DNA from 4 places in the Rheinheimera muenzenbergensis genome. Region 3 is predicted to be linked to each of the others. Evidence: predicted binding sites of a transcription regulator. Region 3 holds the regulator's gene; each other region holds the start of a gene.

Region 1 (3,651 bases), on a different contig from region 3:
ATTACGGCCAGATTGCATCAAAATGCTGCATTCGTGCACCGAAGATCTGGAAGCGTTCGCCACCATTGGCATTAAAGATATTACACCCTTGTTCGATACCCAGCTTGCAGCAGAACTGTTGGGCTGGGGCAGCAGCATGGGGTATGCCAGGCTGGTTGAGCAGTTAAGTGCTCAGGTGCTGGATAAAAGCGAGTCGCGCACAGATTGGCTGGCACGGCCACTTAGCGCTACCCAACTGCAGTATGCGGCCAATGATGTCTATTATCTGCACCCGCTGTATAACAAACTGTGTGCGGAATTAAGCCCTGCGCAGCACAGCCTGTTGCTGCGGGAAGGTGAGCAACTGAATAAACGCAAGTTACAGCAGTTGCCATTGCAGTACCGTTTTCTCGAAATAAAAAACAGCTGGCAGTTAAGCCCACGTGAGCTGGCTGTGTTGCGTGAACTGGCCGCCTGGCGCCAGCAATATGCGATGGATAAAGATATCGCCTTAGGCCTGATAGTGAAAGACGCCGCTATGCTGGAACTGGCCAAGCGCCGGCCAGCCACGGCGGAGAGCTTAATGAATATCCCGGCGATACCGGCGCGTGAAGTGCGCCGCCATGCAAAAACGCTGGTCGACATTATTGCCGCTGCCAAAGACGTGCCGCAGCAATTGTGTCCACAACGTTTTTATCATACCGACAGCTTTAGCGGCCACAAAGAAACCAGCGAGCAACTGTCACAGGCTATTAAACAGGCTGCTGCTGCCCTGGCGATACCGGCTGAATTTATCTCAGTTAAACGCCAGTTAAACGAATACCTGAACTGGTGCTGGCGGGTGTCCGATCAGGATCGGGCTCTGCTGCCCTTGCCCGAGTATTTGCAAGGTTGGCGCGCCGAGTTGTTGCGACCTTTTTTACCCCGGCCAGCACATATCGACAGCTAAACCAGTATTAAACGCACCGCAGGCAAAAACCGATCAGACGATTTTTTGCCTGCTTTTATACGTTTTTTTGCCGATTTATTTCATGATCCCGCACTAATTTCGTTGCGTAATTTTTCAGCACTTATCAACTGAAGGGTTACAACAATGAAAGGAATAAAAATCTTTGCTTTGCCTGCAGTGCTGACACTGGCTTTATCCGGATGCTGGTTAGACAACGATTCAGATCCGGCGCCAACGCCAGAGCCTCCACCTCCGCCGCCGCCACCAGTAGTGGTAAATGCGTCGTTGCAGGTAGTGCATACCTCGATTGATGCACCTGATGTTAATGTGCTGGCCAATGACGCTGCGGCTGTTACCGGCCTGGCATTTGGCGAAGCGTCTGAAGTGCTGTCGCTGGCGCCTGCTACTTATAGTGTGGAAGTTGAAGCTATACTGCCAGGTGAGGGCAATACCGCTACGGTGATAGGCCCGTTGGATCTGCCACTGGCAGAAGCGAAACGCTACACGGTATTTGCCGTGGGTAAAGTGGCTGAAGAAACGCTGGAGCCAATAGTAGTAGAGGGAACAGTCGAAGACGTGGCAGCTGGTAAAATCCGCTTGCAGGTCGTACACGCAGCCTCTACCGCACCAGAGGTGGATATCCATGTTACCGCGCCCGGCGCTGCGCTAGGCACGCCGCTGGCGACCTTAATGTATAAAGACGCTACCGACTATGTCGAAGTTGACCCGGCAGAATATCAGGTGCGCATTACGCTGCCCGGTACTGATACCGTGGTATTTGACAGCGGCTCTCTGCCATTAACCACATCCGGCACAGATTTAGTGGTAGCTGCCATAGACAGCCAGTACTCCGGCGCATCGCCGGTATCGTTGTTGGCCGTAGGGCAAGATGGCAGCGAGATGGCTATTTTAGATGCTAACGCAACTGCATCAGTGCGCGTTGTACACAATGTGTCTGACGCACCAGCCGTAGATGTCATTGTTAATGATGCCATTACCTTAGTTGACGCCCTGGCGTTTCCAGACTTTACCCCTTATGTCGCTGTCGCGCCCGACAGTTACAACGTAAAAGTGGCCGCCGATGCGGATAACAGCGTGGTCGTCATTGATGCCGATCTGACGTTAGAGGCCGGTGCCTATTACAGCGTATTAGCCGTAGGCGCTTTGGGCAATAACAGCATTGAACCCCTGGTACTGGCCGATATGCCACGGCGCATTGCGACTGAAGCACAGGTACGCATAGTGCATGGCTCAACGCTGGCCGGTGAGGTAGATATCTATGTCACGCCGACAGAAGACATCAGCGCGGCCACGCCGGCTTTTGCTGCGGTACCCTTTAAAGCCGAAACCGGTTATGTCTCTTTGGCCGGCGGTGACTATGTGGTAACCGTCACCCCAGCCGGTAGCAAAATGGCGGCAATAGGCCCGGTAGCCTTAACCTTAGCCGCCAACAGCATTTACACCGCCATAGCCCGTGACGGCGCCGGCTTAACCGCAGATGTCGGGTTAATCTTAATGGACGATTTCGTCCAGCCATAACACCAAATAACAGAAGGTCCTGTTAAGTTAAAGCCCGCGTAAGCGGGCTTTGTTTTGCTTTAACATGTTCAGCGTTGTTGCGGGCAGTAATCTCTCTATTGAGCTGGACTAAATTAAAAATATCTAACTTATTGTTATTCCGATAGAAATTGTCTGGTTATTTTACAGTTTTTCATCTCGGTATTTTATAAATGCAGTAAAATCAATATCTTATTGTTTGGCGTGATTTTTGCTAAAGCTTTCGGCGCTTATTCAGGCAAAATAATAATATTAAAGGATTTAAGATGAAAAAGAGTTTAATCAACCTTGTTGCCGGTTGTGTAGTCGGTTTTAGCGGTCTGGCCCAGGCGGCAATTATTGATTTCACCGGTGGTACGGCCTATCTGAATAGTGGTGCCAGCTGCAACACTACAGATGTGACGCTATGTTCATCCGTTGACTACTATGAAGAAGATGGTTTTGTGTTTGATTTCATTGGTAGTTTTGAATATGTAGGTAATTACTACAACGCTTCAAACAGCGTTGTTCATGCGCATTGGCAAAATGGTTTACAGGCAATGGAGATCAAAAAATCCAATGGCGGCGTCTTTGATTTAAACTATTTTATCCTAACCAGCAATACAATCGTCGGTGGAGGCTGGGCTTCCGGTGCTGAAGAAACCTATGTCGAGGCCTGGGCCGGTGGTGTGATGTTAGAACGTTTATTATTGACGCCTGACACTTGGGGTTTTGTTGGCGTAAATAATATCGGCAGCCCGCTGCAGACCGACCCACAAATTTATTTAAGCTCAAATTTCGATGCAGTTGATACAGTGCGTTTTACATCTGCCAGCACCGTTCACGGTCAACCTGGGCATCAGCATGATGCATATTGTTTTGGTATGGATATGTTTTTTATTGACCAGGCCGCACCAGACTTTAATGACGTTCCTGCGCCGGCTTCAATTGCTTTATTGGGGCTAGGGCTGCTTGCATTATCTTCGCGTTCGTTAAAGCGAAATAAATAGAAGCAGCAAATCCTGCAGTTATAACTTAGTAAAAATAAAGCCCGCGTAAGCGGGCTTTGTTTTTGTGCAAATTTTATTGTTAACGTCTGTGAAATATTTTGCCAGTGGTAAGGTTTTTTGCTACTTTGCCGCAGCAAAAAATAATGGTTACAGGAATGTTAACAATGAAGTTGTCCG
Region 2 (3,651 bases), on a different contig from region 3:
CGTTAAATGCGGTTTTAAAGGCAGCAAAAGAGCCCCATTTGGCGTTAATGGCAGCTGCCAGTGCGCCTGTTGGCTCGCCACCACCGTTAGGTGACAGACAGTGCCAGTAGAAGGTGTGGTTCCATACCTGAGCAGCATTGTTAAAGATGCCGCCTTCAGAGGTACGCACGATGTCTTCCAGTGATTTACCGGCGAAAGGTGTACCTTCAATTAAGCCGTTTAACTTCACAACGTAGGTATTGTGGTGTTTGCCGTAGTGATACTCCAGCGTTTCTGCTGAAATGTGCGGCGCTAAAGCATCTTTAGCATAAGGTAATGCTGGTAATTCAAAGGCCATTGTCATTCTCCGTTGGCGTTGTTTATGTTGTCTGCATGACGTAGACTACAAAACCTGACTAAAATACTCAAGTTTTACAGTGTGTGGTGTCAGCTGATCTGACGCAGTTGCTGCTTGCCAGTGCTGATATTGTAATACAGCCAGAAGTGGGGCTTTTTTCTCAAATCTCAAGTGCCAGTTGCCTCAGAACAGCGTAAAATGATCTGCAGTCTGAATATGCTAATGTCGTGAGGAATTAATGGAAACGTTAGATAAAATTAAACAGCAAATTACTGATAACCCAATTCTGTTATTTATGAAAGGCTCGCCGAAGTTCCCAAGCTGCGGCTTTTCAGCGCAGGCCTCGCAGGCTCTTATTGCCTGTGGTGAGCAGTTTGCTTATGTTGATATTTTGCAAAACCCGGATATTCGCGCAGAATTGCCCAAATACGCAAATTGGCCAACTTTTCCGCAGTTATGGGTTGAAGGTGAACTGATTGGCGGTTGCGACATCGTGCTGGAAATGTTTCAGCGTGGCGAGCTGCAGCCATTGATCAAAGATACTGCTGCCAAATATAAAACCGATAGCAGCGCAGAGTAATCAGAGTAATCAGAGTAATAATCTGACGCTACATAAGCAATAAGGCCGCTGCTGCGGCCTTATTGCTTTTTGTCTGGCGCGGTTTGTTGTAGTGTCAGGCCAGCAGAGCGTTATCTTCCTGCTGATCCTGCTCATCATCAAATGCCTGAGCCAGTGGCCAGCCTCCCAGCTGTTTCCAGCTGTTGACGATATAACAGAATAATTCCGCAGTACGTTCAGTATCGTACAGGGCGCTGTGCGCTTCTTTATTATCAAACTCAATACCGGCAGCCTGGCAGGCTTTAGCCAATACGGTTTGCCCCACCGCCAGTGCGGCCAGCGTAGTTGTATCAAAAGACACAAACGCATGAAAGGGGGAGCGTTTGAAGTTTAGCCGCTCTACCGCTGCATTAAAAAAGCCCTGATCAAAGGCGGCATTGTGCGCCACTATCACACTGCGCTGACAACCGGCATCTTTTTGTGCCTTACGCACCGCCTTGCAAATTTCGGTAATTGCTTCACGTTCGGCTACGGCACCGCGCAACGGGTTAAAGGGGTCAATACCGTTAAACGCCAGAGAGCTGGCATCGAGATTGGCGCCCTCGAAAGGCTCAACATGAAAATGCAGCGTTTTTAGCGGCACTAAATTGCCGTCATCATCCATATCCAGCAAGGTGGCGGCAATTTCGAGTAACGCGTCGGTTTTAGCATTAAAGCCTGCTGTTTCCACGTCGATAACTACCGGGTAGTAACCTCGAAAACGTTGGGCTAGCAGGGATTTTGGTTGTGTCATAACATCGCCATCTAAAAAATCAGCCGCTATTATGCCAAAGAAATCGGCTAACGTCTTGTGGCTAACTTAACCACTGCGGCACGATGTTTGCTACAGTTACTTTATTAAGCGCTGTTTAAGCGGATACCAAACTGCGTGGGAAACGAAAAAATGCGAGTCTGTACAGTATTGTTAAGCCTGCTGGGGTGTTGCGGTGTGCTGGCACAGCCGCAGCTGCGTCAATATTCTGCCACTATCGAGCAATCTGCCTGGCAGTTGTCGGTGGCGTCGCCGTTGCTATGCTCGTTAGAGCATCAGATCCCACATTTTGGCCGGGCTATTTTTCGCAGTGTTGCCAGTAAAGCACTGAATATGGATTTTGAATTAAAAATGCAGCGCCTGCCAGATCAGTATGCACTGGCTGAGGTGCTGTCAATGCCACCCGCCTGGCGTGCCGGGGTACCGGCAAAAACTGTGGCAACCATGCAATTGCTGAAGCAGTTTAACGGAGAACTACCGAAAAAAGCTGCCTGGACCTTATTAACTGAACTGGAACACGGTTTTAGCCCGGCGTTTTACTTTAGTGATTGGTATAGCCCGTACGATAAGGTGGTAGCTCAGCTCAATCCGGTGCAGTTTGTGCCCAGCTACAATCAGTTTAATCAATGTATTGCTGGCTTATTGCCATACAGTTTTGACGACATCGCTTTTACGGTTTTAAGTTACGAAAGCGGTGGTGATAAGCTAAGTCGCGAATCCGAGCGGCGGCTGGCGCAGATAGCAGAATACCTCAGGCATGATCAGGATATTGATTATGTTGAGATCCAGGGGTATACCGACAGTTATGGCGGACGTTGGATGAATGAGCAGTTGTCGGTAAAGCGGGCAGAAAAAGTGAAACAGTTTTTTGTTGCCGCCGGCTTAGCCGCAGATAGGGTTCAGGTTGAAGGTTTTGGTGAGCGGCGTCATGTTGCACCTAATGACACCGCGCTGGAGCGGCGGAAAAACCGCCGCGTAGTATTACAGATGGCTAAACCCTGATAACAGTGCCGCTTAGTTTTGCAGCATGATATCGACCTGACGCCAGTCATCGCGGCTGGATAACAATATCCGCACCTGTCGGCCGTTAACCTGAAAATACAAATTCTGACGGCCATACTGACTTTGTTCACTTGTTGGCTCGCCTAAACGCTGGATATAAAAATCGCGCAGTTCCTGTTCGGTTTGCTGGCTAAAATAGCTAAGCACTGCCGGCATTTTGCTGTCCAGTCGGGCAAATTCGCGCGCGTCAGCAGCCAGAGGAATTTGAAAAAAATCATTGGCCACACTGCTAAAACTAATGCTGCTGATGCCAAGTGCCAGGCCAAGTACACACCTTAACCGCATGTTGTTTCCTTACTGAGTTAATTTACCGATTAACCTTACCAAATTTTTTCTGCCTGTGCTTACTATTCTGTTACTGCGCGCTCTGTTGTTAACAGTGGCTGAAACCGCAGGCCACTCACCCGGCTAAGCAAGGTGCGGCTCAGTGGCAGAGGTTCTGCTCTCAGTGTTGCCACCAGCACCTCACTTAGCAAGGGCGCCAGGGTAATACCGCGCGCGCCCATGGCCCCTAACACAAAAAGCCCCGGTGATATTTCGCCAACAACGGGCAAATGATCCGGCACCGTAGCACGAAAAGCCGCCGCAGCGCTTAGTGTGCTGGCGCCGGTAAACCAGGCCGGTGTATCAAGCTGCTGATTAACCAGTGCCAGATTTTCCGCGTCATCTGCCGCACTGAGGTGAGCCGAGGCGGCAGTGCGGTCAAAGGTGGCGCCAACACAATGCAGGCCCTGCCACTGCGGGGTAATGTAACCTTTATGACATAACACGGTTTTTAACGCTGTCATGCCATCGCTTTGGACATGGCTGACCTGGCCGCGAATTTTATTTAATGGCAAAAAGCCACTAGGGGCAAAGCTTGCTAAAGCACTGCCGCAGGCC
Region 3 (3,651 bases):
TCATACTGCCCCATCACGGTGGTAGCCAGAGTCGGCAGCAAGTTGACCGGAATATTGTCAACACAGTAGTAGCCGAGGTCTTCCATTACCCTTAAGGCAACAGATTTGCCGGAGCCGGAGCGACCACTGACTACCAGTAATTTCATGTGCTGCTGTCCATAGTGCTGTAATCCAGTAGTAATTGGTATAACTGCTGGTTAGTTTCGGCGTGGCGGATTTTTTTGGTCAACTCTTTCTGGCTAAGTAGCCGGGCAATAGCGGCCAACGTACTCAGGTGCGCCTGACACTGCTGTTCCGGAATTAAAATAGCGCAGAAGATATCCACCGGCTGGTTGTCGATAGCGTCAAACGGAATAGTTTCTTTACTGACAACAAATACCAGTTTCGGCTCGGTTACATTTTTCAGCTTGCCGTGCGGTATAGCGATACCGCCACCGATCCCGGTTGACCCCAGCTTTTCGCGGGTCGTCAAGGCCTCTAATATGCTGTACTCGGCAATATCAGGTAATTGCTGGTGCGCCAGTTCGGCTATATATTCCAGTATGCGTTTTTTGCTGTTAAAAAGAACTGCACTTTTAGTGCAGTTCTCGGCAAGCATTGAGCTTAAATTCATCATGGCCAAATCAGTGTCGGGAAATTTTCTCTTTATGCTTGATTACCTGGCGATCCAGTTTATCAATCAGCTGGTCAATCGCAGCATACATATTTTCATCTTCAGAGACTGCAAATACTTCGCCGCCATTCAAATGCAGCTTGGCCTCAGCAATCTGCTTTAATTTTTCCACGTTTAGGATCACATGTACATTATTTATATGATCGAAATGCCGTTCCAGTTTGGCAAATTTGCTGTCAACGTATTCTCTTAAGGCTGTGGTAATTTCAACATGGCGACCGGTAAGATTGATTTGCATAGACATATTCCTTCTTTTAGGCTTATTTACAGCAAGGTCTTGCGTTGATTTGACGGCGGTATAAACAGGGATTCGCGGTACTTGGCAATAGTACGCCGCGCTACGTTGATACCTTGCTCCAGCAGAATGTCGGCCATTTTGCTGTCACTGAGCGGTTTGGCCGGATTCTCCGCCGCCACTAATTTCTTGATAAAGGCCCTTATTGCGGTAGACGAGCATTCGCCACCACTTTCTGTACTAACGTGACTGGAAAAAAAGAACTTAAGTTCAAAAATACCCCTGGGTGTATGCATATATTTTTGCGTTGTTACCCTGGAAATGGTTGATTCATGCATGCCAACCATCTCGGCTACGTCATTCAGCACCATAGGTTTCATGGCCTCTTCACCATGTTCAAAAAAAGCTTGCTGCTGTTGCACGATGCAGTTGGTTACTTTTAACAGGGTTTCGTTGCGGCTCTCCAGACTCTTTAAAAACCATTTTGCCTCCTGCAAATGAGAACGGATAAACTGGCTGTCAGCACTGCTTTTAGCCGTGCGTGACATTGCCGCATATTGTTGGTTTATCCGCACTTTGGGCATGGCGTCCGGGTTTAACTCGACCTGCCAGCGGCCTTTTACTTTCATTACGCTGACATCTGGGATCACGTACTGCTGCTCTTCCCGGATCACATCAGCGCCGGGGCGCGGATTCAGTGAATGAATAAGCCGCATCACTTCTTTCAGCTCATCCTCTTTCAGTTTAGTCACCCGCATTAAAGAACGAAAGTCGCGGTTAGCTAAAAGTTCTGTGTGATCGCGGATCAGGCTTTGCGCGGCAGCTAAAAATGGCGTGTCAGGGCTAAACTGGCGTAATTGTACTAACAGGCACTCCTGCACAGAGCGGGCACCAACGCCTACCGGATCAAACAGTTGGATGCGTTTGATGACGGCTTCTACTTCGTCAGCTTCAACATCAACCAGGCCCAGTGATTCAAGAATTTCCTCGCAGCTGATGGTAAGCAGACCATTGTCATCTATCGCTTCAATAATAATTTCTGCAATAGCGCGGTCGGTTTCTGAAAAAGGTGTCAGCTGCATCTGCCAACGCAGATAGTCACGCAGGGTTTCACTGGTTTCGCCCTGATACAGGCTATCGTCATCGCCGGCTGCATTACCGGCGCTGACTGGCGCTGCACTGACTAAATCATCCCAGTTGTTGTCCAGCGGCAGATCTTCGCTGATATTCTGCTCAGACATCGATTCACTGGTATCGGGCTCTGCCGGCTCGGCTTGATCATCAGAGCGACTGTCAGCCTGGTTGTCCGTAGTGTCGTGCTGTAATTCTGCGGCGCTCGCTGGTTCAGCATCAAAGCTGTCGTACTCATCTTCAGCTTCCAGCAAAGGGTTCGCATCCAGCGCTTCCTGAATTTCCTGTTGCAATTCTATGGTCGACAACTGTAACAGGCGGATTGCCTGCTGCAGCTGGGGTGTCATAGTAAGTTGCTGTCCTAAGCGAAGTTGCAAAGAGGGCTTCATCTACTTCTACTGTGCTCCTGATTTAGCGCGGGCAGGTTTTTGCTAACTATAGCCTGAATTGCTCGCCAAGGTATACATCCCTTACTTTCTGATTTGCCAGAACTTCCTGTGGGGCACCGGAAGCTATCAGCTCCCCATGGCTAACAATGTAGGCTATTTCGCAGACATCAAGGGTTTCGCGGACATTATGGTCGGTAATGAGCACACCAATGCCGCGTTGGCACAGATGCTGAATTATTTTTTTTATGTCGAGTACCGAGATCGGATCGACACCGGCGAAAGGCTCATCCAGTAGAATAAACGCCGGGTTGGCGGCCAGCGCGCGGGCAATTTCAACGCGCCGGCGTTCACCACCTGACAGGCTCATGCCGAGGCTGTATTTTATGTGGCCAATATGAAACTCTTCTAACAGATCGTCAGCGATTTCTTCGCGTCTGGTACGGCTTAAATCTTTGCGGGTCTGTAATATCGCCAGTAAATTTTCATGCACGGTAAGTTTGCGGAAAATTGAGCTTTCCTGCGGCAGATAGCCGATACCCTGGCGCGCCCGCGCGTGTATCGGGTCGAAAGTGATATCCTGATTGTTTAGCGTGATCTGGCCCTTGTCGCTTGGCACCAGGCCGACAATCATGTAGAAAGTGGTGGTTTTACCTGCACCGTTAGGGCCTAAAAGCCCAACGATTTGCCCGGCGTTGACTTCCAGACTGACATCTTTAACAACTTGCCGGCCTTTGTAGCTTTTGGCCAGGTGCGAGGCGACTAACTTCATGGTTGTTTGTCTTCCTCAGGTGTAATAATGGTGGTGACCCGTCGCGAACTGTCGCTGACAGCATTAATTTCCTGGGTTTCTACATTGTATTTTATCGCTGAGGCTTTAACCACGCTGCCACTTTGCGCCAGTTCAGCATCGCCGTTCAGCATCAGAGTGCGGTTGGCCGGTTCGTAGCGCATTTCACTGGCGAAGGCATTAACGACTTTGCCGTCTTCCAGCTGTTGGCTGTATTTCACCGGGCTGCCGCTGACAGTGTATACTTCTTTGCCTTTACCTGCACTGATGTCTATTTCCAGCGCATCGGCATGTATACGAATTGCACCCTGCGTGATAATGACATTCTCACTGTATGTCGCCACATTGCCTTTTTGTGATAATAAGTTGTCCGCACTTATTTCGATTTGCTTTGCGAAGTCCGGGGCAGCTATTGCAGCAGATTGAAGCATTAACG
Region 4 (3,651 bases), on a different contig from region 3:
CATCATCGGCAAAGCTGGGATGCTCTGGCCAGATACCGCTGTCAACTACACCTATGACTATGCCTTCACCTTTTACACCTTGCACATGTAAACCGTCAGGTTCACCGGTCAGGCCAAGAAAAGCCGGCGTATTAGAGGTGGTAAGTTGCTGCGCTTCATCACGCCATACCCCCAGCACATTCGGATGGTTACGCAATGTTTCGGCCTGAGCCGCGGTCATTTTCGCCGAAAAGCCATTAAAAGTATGGGTGTACGAATATAACAACTTGCCGCTGCCACTTTGCGTGGCTAACTGTTGATGAAAATGTTTTAAGCCGTTGGTGTAGCTTAGCATTCGGGCTGATCCGGCATTGTAGCGGTTAAGACCGACGGTGACCGATTCTGCCGCCGGCAGCAGCTCACCCAGTTCTTCCGCTTTTTCTACCCCGCTTTTACCTTTTACCTGCACAATATAAGGCACCGGCGTCGTGCTTTCTTCTGCTTGCTGTAGCAGGGTGCGGTCTACTTCAATCTGATAATTCGTCGCCACTACTACAGCTGGCATGGCGCCTACCGCCAAAGCAACAGCACAGGCCGTTCTGGACATAAATTGGTTAAATTGCATCTGATATCTCCGTTTATTGTTTTTCTCGCTGTACAACAGGAGTTAATTCGGAGGGAAGTCACTGCCGTTCGGCTTCCAGCCATCTGACTCTCGCTGCAGCGTTGTTTAACGCCGCAATAGCGTTATTGCTGCGATAAACTTACTGACAACTACTGTATAATTTTTTGACAGCCAGTCATTTCACTCAGCCGACACGGTACAGAGCCTGCAAAGCTGTAACTGCTTGTTGCAGATATGTGTACGCAGGAGCCGACCAGGTGCTGTGCAAAAAAGCAGACGCTGCCAGGCTAAACCAGCCCGTGTCGACGCTGACGTACCATCAAGCCTGCCAAAGCGCCAAACAACAACCAGAAAGTGGCCGGTGCCGGTACTGCGGTAGTTTGGCCCGGTGCTAAATTCACCAATGCGGTAAATTCATCGGTGGTAAAGTTATAGGAGGTGAAATAAGGCGGTAAGCCGGGATCATTCAGATCGAAAAAGCCCGAAAAGGCGAATTCTCCGCTGATATCGCTAACATCAAAGTTCAAATATTCCAGGCCAGCGAAAACGTTGGCCGGGTCAAACCCTAAGCTTACAAAGAAAAAACTGCTGTCAATTTCATAGCCGAACAGGGTAAAACTTTGCCACGCCAGCAATTCGCCGGTGCCAGGAAACCATTCATCAAGATCGTCAGTATCAAAACTAATAGCGCCGATAGAAATAATACTGCCACCCGGGTCTTCTACCAGCAGCTCCTGTGTCAGGATCAGGCCTGCATGGGCCGGTTTCGACAGGGTGACAGCACTGAGCAGCACGACAGACAGTGCAAGAACAATAGACTTCAACATGGATTACCTCTTATTTATTTTGTTTTAGATTAGGTGTGGTGCAATTGCTTGCAATTTAACCAATGCATAAAACAATCCAATTGTTAATACTGAATTTATTCAATCTATTAGCTATTGTTAAACTAGCTTACGCCCGAGCTGATGTATAAAAAATAGACAATAAAAAAGGCGAACCTGAGTTCGCCTTTTTACTGCTAACGGACAGACTAAGACCAGTTAAGTACGACTTTACCCGACTGGCCGGAGCACATAATGTCAAAGCCTTGCTGGAACTGCTCTACCGGCAATTCATGCGTGACCATAGGGCTAAGGTCGAGGCCGGATTGAATTAAACTGGCCATTTTGTACCAGGTTTCAAACATCTCGCGGCCGTAAATGCCTTTAATCACCAGGCCTTTGAAGATTACTTTATTCCAATCTACGGCCATATCTGACGGTGGAATACCCAGCATGGCAATCTTGCCACCATGATTCATGGTATCGAGCATGCCACGAAACGCCGAAGGCACCCCGGACATTTCCAGGCCAACGTCAAACCCTTCCGTCATGCCCAGCTCTTTCATCACGTCTTTTAAGTTCTGCTTGCTGACATCCACCGCCCGTGTAGCACCCATTTTCAGTGCCAGCTCCAGCCGGTACTGGTTGACATCAGTAATAACCACATGCCGGGCGCCAACATGACGCGCCACCGCCGCGGCCATAATACCAATGGGGCCAGCCCCGGTAATAAGCACATCTTCGCCAACTAAATCGAATGACAGCGCCGTATGTACCGCATTCCCAAAAGGATCAAAAATAGCGGCAATATTGTCAGGAATATTATCTGCCAGCTTAAAGGCGTTATAGGCCGGAATAACCAGATACTCAGCAAAAGAACCAGGCCGGTTGACACCGACACCTATGGTATTACGGCACAAATGCACCCGGCCGGCGCGACAGTTGCGACAGTGACCACAGGTAATGTGGCCTTCGCCGGAGACGCGGTCGCCAATACTAAAACCGCGCACTTCTGAACCCATATCTTCAATAACACCTACATATTCATGGCCTACTACCATGCCATGCGGAATAGTGTTTTGCGCCCACTCATCCCACTTATAAATGTGCACATCGGTACCACAAATCGCGGTTTTCTTTATGCGAATTAACACATCATTCGGCCCTACCTGCGGTTTTTCTACCTCGGTTTGCCAAATACCCGGTTCTGCTTTTAACTTTGCCAGTGCTTTCATTTTCACGCCCCGCCCTTATGCGATCACGCCCATGTCTTTACCAATGCGGATAAAGGCGTCTATCGCCTTATCCAGTTGCTCTGTTGTATGTGCTGCTGAAATTTGTGTCCGGATACGGGCCTGGCCTTTTGGCACCACCGGGAAAGAGAAACCGACCACGTAAATACCTTGCTCCAGCATGCGCTTAGCCATCTCAGCTGCTATTTTGGCATCGCCCAGCATTACCGGAATAATAGCGTGATCTTTGCCGGCCAGCGTAAAACCTGCCGCCGACATTTTTTCGCGAAAGTAAGCGGCGTTTTGCCACAGTTTTTCCCGCAGAGCGTCGCCCTGGGCTAACATATCCAGCACTGTGATTGACGCAGTAACAATAGAAGGTGCCAGTGAATTAGAGAACAAATAAGGCCGCGAGCGCTGCCGCAACCATTCAATTACTGCTTTTTTACCCGAGGTGTAGCCACCGGACGCGCCGCCCAGCGCCTTACCTAAAGTGCCGGTAATAATGTCTACTCTGTCCATAACGCCGCAATATTCGTGGGTACCACGGCCATTTTTGCCAACAAAGCCTACCGCATGGCTGTCATCTACCATGACCAGCGCATTATATTTATCCGCCAGATCACATACTGTTTTCAGATCAGCAATTACGCCATCCATTGAAAACACACCGTCGGTAGCAATTAGCTTAAAGCGGGCGCCATCAGCGTCGGCTTGCTTTAACTGCGCTTCTAAATCGGCCATATTGTTGTTGGCATACCGGTAACGTTTGGCTTTACATAGCCGCACACCGTCAATAATAGAGGCATGGTTTAAGGCGTCAGAAATCACTGCATCTTCAGCACCGAGGATGGTTTCGAACAAGCCACCGTTAGCATCAAAACAAGATGAATATAAAATAGTGTCTTCAGTGCCTAAAAATGCGCTGATGCTTTGCTCTAATTGTTTATGAATATCCTGAGTACCGCAGATAAAACGCACCGAAGCCACA

The links. Region 3 encodes sigma-54, which starts transcription at its own class of promoters, with help from an activator protein. Its sites were predicted from a motif close to TGGCANGNTNCNTGCTT; they were not measured.
Region 1: a site for sigma-54 is predicted at 2,686-2,702, ahead of MN202_RS12000 (PEP-CTERM sorting domain-containing protein). Genes of this name have one in related genera too.
Region 2: a site for sigma-54 is predicted at 1,766-1,782, ahead of MN202_RS12735 (flagellar protein MotY). Genes of this name have one in related genera too.
Region 4: a site for sigma-54 is predicted at 1,494-1,510, ahead of MN202_RS10330 (PEP-CTERM sorting domain-containing protein). Genes of this name have one in related genera too.

The regions. Positions count from the first base shown of each region.
Region 1 covers NZ_JALAAR010000009.1:135,468-139,118, forward strand. Annotated here, with positions in the region: gene rnd (ribonuclease D) at 1-928, shown strand, start outside; gene MN202_RS11995 (DUF4397 domain-containing protein) at 1,073-2,467, shown strand; gene MN202_RS12000 (PEP-CTERM sorting domain-containing protein) at 2,752-3,474, shown strand; gene MN202_RS12005 (alpha/beta hydrolase family protein) at 3,639-3,651, shown strand, end outside.
Region 2 covers NZ_JALAAR010000010.1:99,099-102,749, forward strand. Annotated here, with positions in the region: gene sodB (superoxide dismutase [Fe]) at 1-337, opposite strand, end outside; gene MN202_RS12725 (Grx4 family monothiol glutaredoxin) at 576-917, shown strand; gene rnt (ribonuclease T) at 1,012-1,689, opposite strand; gene MN202_RS12735 (flagellar protein MotY) at 1,840-2,709, shown strand; gene MN202_RS12740 (hypothetical protein) at 2,722-3,054, opposite strand; gene mnmC (bifunctional tRNA (5-methylaminomethyl-2-thiouridine)(34)-methyltransferase MnmC2/FAD-dependent 5-carboxymethylaminomethyl-2-thiouridine(34) oxidoreductase MnmC1) at 3,117-3,651, opposite strand, start outside.
Region 3 covers NZ_JALAAR010000016.1:80,646-84,296, reverse strand. Annotated here, with positions in the region: gene rapZ (RNase adapter RapZ) at 1-146, opposite strand, end outside; gene ptsN (PTS IIA-like nitrogen regulatory protein PtsN) at 143-616, opposite strand; gene hpf (ribosome hibernation promoting factor) at 624-911, opposite strand; gene MN202_RS16605 (RNA polymerase factor sigma-54) at 938-2,428, opposite strand; gene lptB (LPS export ABC transporter ATP-binding protein) at 2,475-3,197, opposite strand; gene lptA (lipopolysaccharide transport periplasmic protein LptA) at 3,194-3,651, opposite strand, start outside.
Region 4 covers NZ_JALAAR010000007.1:195,276-198,926, reverse strand. Annotated here, with positions in the region: gene MN202_RS10335 (S8 family serine peptidase) at 1-604, opposite strand, end outside; gene MN202_RS10330 (PEP-CTERM sorting domain-containing protein) at 892-1,431, opposite strand; gene tdh (L-threonine 3-dehydrogenase) at 1,638-2,663, opposite strand; gene MN202_RS10320 (glycine C-acetyltransferase) at 2,679-3,651, opposite strand, start outside.